One region of the Pseudoalteromonas sp. JB197 genome, then DNA from elsewhere that is predicted to be linked to it. Evidence: predicted binding sites of a transcription regulator. Region 1 holds the regulator's gene; the other holds the start of a gene.
The links. The regulator LexA, encoded in region 1, represses DNA repair genes until DNA is damaged. The targets are predictions, from matches to a motif close to TACTGTATNNNNATACAGTA.
Positions count from the first base shown of each region.

Region 1 (3,865 bases):
GGTATATAACCAACGCTTAAAGCCTTTAGCAGGATGATGAGCGTGGTGAGCTTCATTAATGTCAGGTTGTTCTACTATGCTACTCATTAGTTCGCCTCCCCATCGGCATCAAGTGCTGCCTGTATTTCACTTGGTTGAATTACATCACCGGTATCATTACCCCATGCATTACGCTTATAAGTAATTACCGCTGCTAATTGCTTTATAGAGAGCTGTTTAGCAAAGGCTTGCATGGCTGTGCCGGGGCTTCCGTGAATAACAATATCAATGTGGTCTTTTATATCGCCAAGCACTATCGGGCTGCCTTTAAGTGCAGGAAAAACGCCTGGCAAACCTAACCCTGTGGGCTGATGACATGCAGCACAATTGGCCATATACACTTGCTCACCCAAAGTCATTAATTCTTCTTTAGGGAGTGTTTGGTCAAGTAATGCAGCATCTGCTGCTGCTGCTTTTTGCTTTGCTTGTTTAGCATCTGCTAGCCAAACTTTAAAATCGGCCTCTGACTTAGCCTCTACTACCACTGGCATAAAGCCATGATCTTTACCGCATAGCTCAGCACACTGACCGCGATAAATACCGACTTCGTTTATGTTGGTCCACGTTTCGTTAATAAACCCCGGGTTTGCATCTTTTTTAATAGCAAAATCGGGCACCCACCAAGAATGAATAACATCGTCGGAGGTCATTAAAAAGCGTACTTTTTTATTGATCGGTAATACCAGAGGCTTATCTACCTCAAGTAAATAGTTGGGGTTTTTATCGGCTAGGTTAGCAATTTCATTTTGCGGTGTGGCAAGTATTGAGTAAAACTCAACATCTTCCCCCATATATTTGTAATGCCATTTCCATTGTGAACCAGTTACTTTAATAGTGATATCCGCTTTACTGGCATCTTCCATCGCTATTAATGTTTTAGTTGCGGGGACTGCCATTGCTATTAAAATAACAAATGGAATTGCTGTCCAGAGTATTTCTACTTTGGTACTTTCGTGAAATTGAGCAGCAACTGCTCCTTTAGATTTACGATGATGAATAAGTGCCCAAAACATAACGGCAAATACAATCACGCCTATTACACAGCATATTAAAAATATGGTCATGTGTAGTTGATAAACATTATTACTTATATCGGTTACGCCTTTGCGCATATTATATTGGCTATTTGCCAATGCTAACTGCGGAAAAACAAACAATATAAGCCACAAGGTAGAGCTCAATTTACCCATGTGACAGCTCCTTTAATACTGTTGCGAGTGCAAAACAAAAAGACATAAGCTTTAAATGCCAATTTGTTATTTTTTATTTTTGTATTGCTGCCGGATATATAAATATATTTTCTCAAAACTAAAGCTGTGAGTTATTGTTAGTCCAGCCTATTAACAATTAGTTAATAATTGAACAACTAGCAAGTTTTAGTTTGAAAAACAATCAAATAATATTAGGGGATTAGCGTAAATATGGGATTTATTTAATTTTGTTCTAAGCAGGAAGTGAGCAACAGCAAGGGTTACAAATAAAAAGACAGCGATAACGAGTATTAAATACTTAAATGATAAAAAACATAAACTTAATATAATTTTTTCATTGCAGCGGAATTTTCACAAAAAAAAGCAAAAAAAAGCGCACTAAAAAGTGCGCATTAATTATCTGAGCTATTAAATTATGCCGATATTTTACATAGCTATAACAGCTTAATTGTCACATCCAGTCAGCATTACGAATAACCCCAACAGCTAAGCCTTCAATATTAAAAGATTCCTTTTCAAGATCCACTTCTATCGACGAAAATTCTTTATTTTCAGCATGCAATAATACTTTTTTGCCTGCTTTTTCTAAGCGTTTTACCGTTACATCGTCATCAACGCGGGCAACAATAACTTGGCCATTTTCGGCAACTTGAGTGCGATGAACAGCCAGTAAATCACCATCCATAATACCAATATCTCGCATACTCATACCATTTACACGCAATAAAAAATCGGCAGCGGGTTTAAACATTAACGGGTCAATTTTACAATGGCTCTCAACATGTTGTTGCGCCAAAATAGGTTCGCCGGCAGCTACACGGCCTATTAACGGTAAACCAAGTTGTTCTGGTTCATCTTCTTCAATAAGTTGAATACCACGGCTAGCGCCTGGTTTCATTTTAATAGCGCCTTTTTTAGCCAGCGCTTTTAAATGCTCTTCTGCTGCATTAGCACTTTTAAAGCCTAATGTTTGTGCAATTTCTGCGCGTGTAGGAGGCATACCAGTGTCTTTAATAAACACTTTAATAAGTTCGAGTATTTGCGCTTGGCGGTTAGTTAATGGTCGCATACAACTGGTTTTCCATACAGTACATTTAACTGTGAGTATATACAGTTATCTGAAAATCGCAAATTTAAATTACTCCTCGCCTTTGCTGCCAAAGGTGGCATTGGTCTAAGCTTAAAATTACCAAGTAAATTACAGATAAAATTACGCAGATCACGATAGTGTTAGTTTTACGTTACATTAATTACATAACTACTAAGTTGTTGCTGTTATTAAAAATTAGTTAGCTATCGTTTTTGTAATGGGCCTTAACTTCATCAATGTGAATTAACGGAGAGTGTTATGAATATCACTGTAGCGGTAATAATTAACGGTCCTAAACGTAAAGTATGGGCGGCAATAACTGACATCGAAAACAGTGCCAATATGCTGTCACTTACCGCCGCCGAACCTAGCACCTGTTTAACCATGACTTTTTCTGATAGCTCTGAGTCTATTTGGGTAAAAATGCTCTCTGCAGTGATAGGGTTTTTTCTTAAAAGTTCGATGCGTAAAATGCTAAAAAAAGACCTCGATGAAATTAAGCACTATGTAGAAAGCAAAAAGTAGCACTGTATTACCATGCAGTAGCTGCACTAATTTGGCTATCATATCGCCATGAAAAATCGTATTATCGGTTATCGTTTTCAACCTTTAAAGGAGTAACAATGAGTATTTGGCATCAACCTATTACTTTAGCGTTTTGTAAGCAGTTAGACCAAGGCATAAATGGCCAAGGTACACTGATGAAAACCATGGGGATTGAAATAACTGAAATTGGTGATGATTACTTAGTTGCCACTATGCCAGCAATTCCTGCGCACCATAACCCTATAGGCATGGTGCATGGCGGAGCAAACGTGGTTTTAGCCGAAAGTGTTGCCAGCTACGCGGCTAATTTTGTGGTCGACTTCACTAAATTTTATTGTGTAGGGCAAGAGATCAGTGCCAGCCATTTAAAAGCCTCGCGTAATGGCACCTTAACCGCCACCGCAAAAGCGTTTCATATTGGCAAGCGTAGCTCAGTATGGGAAATAAAAATAACGAATAGTCGCGGCGAGCTTTGCTGCGTATCAAAAATGACCGCAGCTGTTGTAGAGCGCAAAGGCTAAGGCTATTTTTCTAGCGGGTAAATAGTAATTTCCATGCCTGCACCAATTGCCGATATACGTAATAATGTATCGGCGTGCAGCGCTTGGTTAAAACACTTTGGCGAAGTGCCCGATTCAAAACCAATATCAAAGGTACGGCGCGAACAACTCAACCATTGCTTAAGTGCAGCCCGCGAGCATGACTCTACTAACTCACATAAGTGGTTAATTGCTTTATCCGGTGAAGATATTTCGCCTGTTACTTCTATACGCGCTAACTGACGGTATTCGTCTTTATCATAATGTAAAATAGTGGCGATTTTTTTTAGGTCAGCTACAAGCACGCTAATATCTTGCTTTGACTCAAGCTCTAGGTCTACATTTAAAAATTGAATTTCCGACATTGTCTACTGTTTATCCTCTAATTAGTTCGCTGTAAACTTTAACGCAGTTTTACGCTTATACCAAATCAACTCTGC
Region 1 is NZ_NRGZ01000001.1:3,087,849-3,091,713, reverse strand. It holds gene ctaD (cytochrome c oxidase subunit I) at 1-87, opposite strand, end outside; gene coxB (cytochrome c oxidase subunit II) at 87-1,229, opposite strand; gene lexA (transcriptional repressor LexA) at 1,702-2,319, opposite strand; gene CIK86_RS14425 (hypothetical protein) at 2,599-2,865, shown strand; gene CIK86_RS14420 (hotdog fold thioesterase) at 2,964-3,407, shown strand; gene CIK86_RS14415 (hypothetical protein) at 3,410-3,790, opposite strand.

Region 2 (3,865 bases), 1.2 Mb from region 1:
TGTTCTCTGTTTTCAGCCAATTTAGTTAAGTCTTTATAAAACTGGCGAGCCAACTCACGCGTCCCCGGATCTGAAAAATAATGACAACCTATTTTTGAATAAAATCCTTTAAAGCCATTGAGTATAAGCACGTAAATACGATTATTACCTGCAACAGCTAACTCGTGATGCACTTTATAATCGTAATCAGCAAATGCTTGCGCACTGTCTTCTAACTCATCGCTTTGTGAGAGAATTTCAATCACACGTTCTGGATTTAACTTTATAGCTGCACGCGTATAAATTGCGCTTATATTAGTGCGTGCAGAGAGTAACTGGTCGGTTAACTCTGGCATTTTATCTTCATCAAGACGTGCTAACGTTTCAAGAATATTTAGTCCTGACGTTTCCCAAAAGTTATTCACTTTTGTTGGCTTACCATGTTTAATAGTTAACCAGCCATCTCGAGCCAATCGCTGTAATACTTCACGTAACGTCGTTCGGGTAACACCTATTAACTCTGAGAGTTCACGCTCAGCAGGTAGAATAGATCCAGGAGGAAAATCGCCATTCCAGATAGACTCTACTATGTATTCTTCAGCAAATCCTGCTGGGCTTTTCGCTTTAAAAATTCTCATCCAATTCCCACTCGAATTAATTCACACTACTACATACGATTAACCGACTGATTGTACCAGACGACGCTCAAGTAACAAGTAAAGTACGCCATATTACTGCCAGTATGCGATTAAAATATTTTTGTCTATAAAATGCTTTATATTTTTTACTAACACTTGTCGCAAGCACTTATATATTCACCTTAGATACATTTTAAGTAGTTATTTACTTTAAGTTCGCGCCTTGCCTTGTAAACTTATTACGTAAAGTCACCTCACACACATACTTTACTCGTTTAAAGGGCTACCTCTTTATTCACATTATTGGATTTTTATTGGCTTTTAGAATTATAACCTTAACTTTAATCATCATAAATGCATGTGGGTAGGCTTTAAGTCGTTTTGCTTGCCCCTAACTTTATCCTACGTCATAATCTAACGTCTTATTTAAATACGGATTTATTATGAACTGGCTTGCACAATTACCCACCCAACGTACTCCTTGGCTTTTGTTTAGTGGTATTGTTTTTCTGCTTGAAATAACAGCACTGTTTTTTCAATATAAAATGGGATTGGCGCCATGTATCATGTGCATATATCAGCGTACTGCCGTATTAGGTTTACTTATTGCAGGTATTATTGGTACAAGTAATCCTGAGCATAAAGGGGTTCGCCTGCTCGCCTATAGCGTATGGGCTGTTTCTAGTGTTTGGGGATTAATAATTGCCCGCGAGCATATCGAAATGCAAACAACCACTGATCCTTTTGCATTTAGTTGTGAGTTTGAACCTAACTTTCCTGCTTTTATGCCACTACATGAGTGGATCCCAAGCTTTTTTGCAGCCACTGGTGATTGCGGGAATATTGACTGGCAATTTGCGGGATTAAGCATGCCAGCGTGGATGGAAATAATATTTGCGCTGTTTGCAGCCACTTTATTTTTACTGGTAATGAGTCGCTTAATGACTAAAAGGTCGCTGTAATGTTTGTGTTCTTTTCAAGCCAAATTGATGCACTAAAGCATTTAAAAATACGTGACAGACAAGTTGTTATAGCTATTTCTTTAAGTATGCTTTCACCTGTTAATAAAGTACTACTACGTATTATAAAATTATTATTACTCAGCCCACTGTTTTTAATATTTGCCGTATTTGAAGGCTGGTTACTCATCCCCTTTTTACTACTCGGTGGGTTGTGTTACCCACTATTAACGACTCCAATTGAAATTAACTTTGCTAAAAAGCATTTAAGTGAAGCATTAACCCAATATACTAAGGGCGCTTAACGCGCCCATTTTAACTTAAAACGAAACCTTACCTTCGAGCTTTGCAGCTAATTTTTTGCCTATACCTTTTACCATTTTCAAATCCTCTAACGATGTAAAGTTACCCTTTGCTTCGCGATAATCTATAATAGCTTGTGCTTTTTTCTTACCAATACCAGGGAGCTTAGATAGCTGGCTAACATCAGCAGTATTAATATTTAAAGCCGCCTGTTTTACTTGCTGAGTTATTGCTGAGGTATCAACATTTGCGTAGGTAAGGGTTACTGGCAACATACAAAAAGCTGCAGCTAAAATACTATATTTTAGTTTTTTCATCTTTCTTCCTTTTTTGTTCATACATGAACATTTACTTTGTTGTTTATATGTTTAAGTCATAATGCAAAAGGCTTTTTACACCTGCACTTTATTAAATACTTAAACCTAACATTCACTCCCTGTGAGATCCTTAACTGCAACGGCACACAAAAGTGATTAAGTTAAATAAAGTAAAGTTAATCATTGTTGTCAACTATTATCACTTAATATTAATTAGGGGGCTTGCAAATTTAGGCACAAACTTGTACTGTACATAAAAACAGTAATCTAATGGTTTATATATACTATATGCCACGCAAGTAAGCAGGAGAAATCATGGCTGTTGTTGTTAAATATGTTGTAGAACGAAACGGAGTCGAGCGCATGACGTTTACTACCAAAAAAGAAGCTGATGCCTATGATAAAATGCTCGATATTGCAGAGTCGCTTGAAATTTTGCTAGAAAAAGTTGATGTACCATTAAGTGAGCAACAAGTAGAGTCACTCGCTTTAGAAATGGCAAAAAGTAAAGATGACTTCATGACAATATTAAAAGGTGGCAAAGAGCCTATAGCCCCTAAAGCTGCTGTAACAGGCAAAAAAGCAGATAATGTTGCCCCCATAGAAGAAGGTAGCGACAAAAAAGCGAGTTAATAAATTTTGCATAAAAAAAGGGAGTAACCTAAGTTACTCCCTTTTTTTGTTTATAACTTTTTATAGTTCTTGTTCTACTTCATCAAATAAGGTTGTAATTTCTTTAGCTGGCTCATTGGTCATTAAGCTAACTAATACAATCGCAATACTTGATAAAATAATGCCTGGGACTATTTCATAAATAACGCTACTTAAACTCCCACCATTAATGGTAATTGGTGCGTATATCCATATAAGTACTGTTGAAGCCCCCACTAACATGCCTGCTAAGGCGCCAGCAAAGTTCATTCTTCTCCAGTAAAGGCTAAACAATACGAGTGGTCCAAATGCAGCGCCAAAGCCTGCCCACGCATTACTCACTAAATCTAAAATAGAACTATCTCTATCGTAAGCTAAGTAAATAGCAAACATAGCAACTAATGCCACACTAATACGCCCAACAAAAACCAGCTCTTTTTGAGAGGCTTCGCGATGCAGGTATATTTTATAAAAGTCTTCAGTTAACGAGCTTGAACACACTAGCAATTGTGAAGAGATAGTACTCATTACAGCCGCTAAAATAGCTGCTAATAAAAAGCCAGCAATCAATGGATGAAAAACCAATTCAGATAGCACTAAAAATATTGTTTCTTTATCATTTATCGGCATTTCATTTTCTAGTATGAAGGCTGCCCCAAATAAACCAGTTAGTACTGCGCCTATTGCAGATAATGTCATCCAAGACATACCAATGCGTCGCATTGCTGGAATATCTTTAACTGAACGTACCGACATAAAGCGTACTATAATATGAGGCTGACCAAAGTAACCAAAGCCCCAAGCTAACGCAGAAATAATTGCGATGGTAGAGCCACCAGCAAACCAATCTAGCATATTTAGAGAATGAACTTCACTGGCCTTTGGCGAGATAAGTAACAGGTCATAGCTTGCATTAGCGAGCGTTTCCATTACTGGGTGATCAAGCATAGTAAACGTTACTATTGGTACGACTAATAGCGCTATAAGCATAATGCAACCTTGTACAAAGTCGGTCAAA
Region 2 is NZ_NRGZ01000001.1:1,906,532-1,910,396, forward strand. It holds gene fadR (fatty acid metabolism transcriptional regulator FadR) at 1-617, opposite strand, end outside; gene dsbB (disulfide bond formation protein DsbB) at 1,061-1,579, shown strand; gene CIK86_RS09025 (DUF6170 family protein) at 1,579-1,881, shown strand; gene CIK86_RS09030 (helix-hairpin-helix domain-containing protein) at 1,897-2,196, opposite strand; gene CIK86_RS09035 (YebG family protein) at 2,512-2,829, shown strand; gene putP (sodium/proline symporter PutP) at 2,890-3,865, opposite strand, start outside.
Region 2: the regulator LexA is predicted to act here: its motif matches at 2,442-2,461, upstream of CIK86_RS09035 (YebG family protein).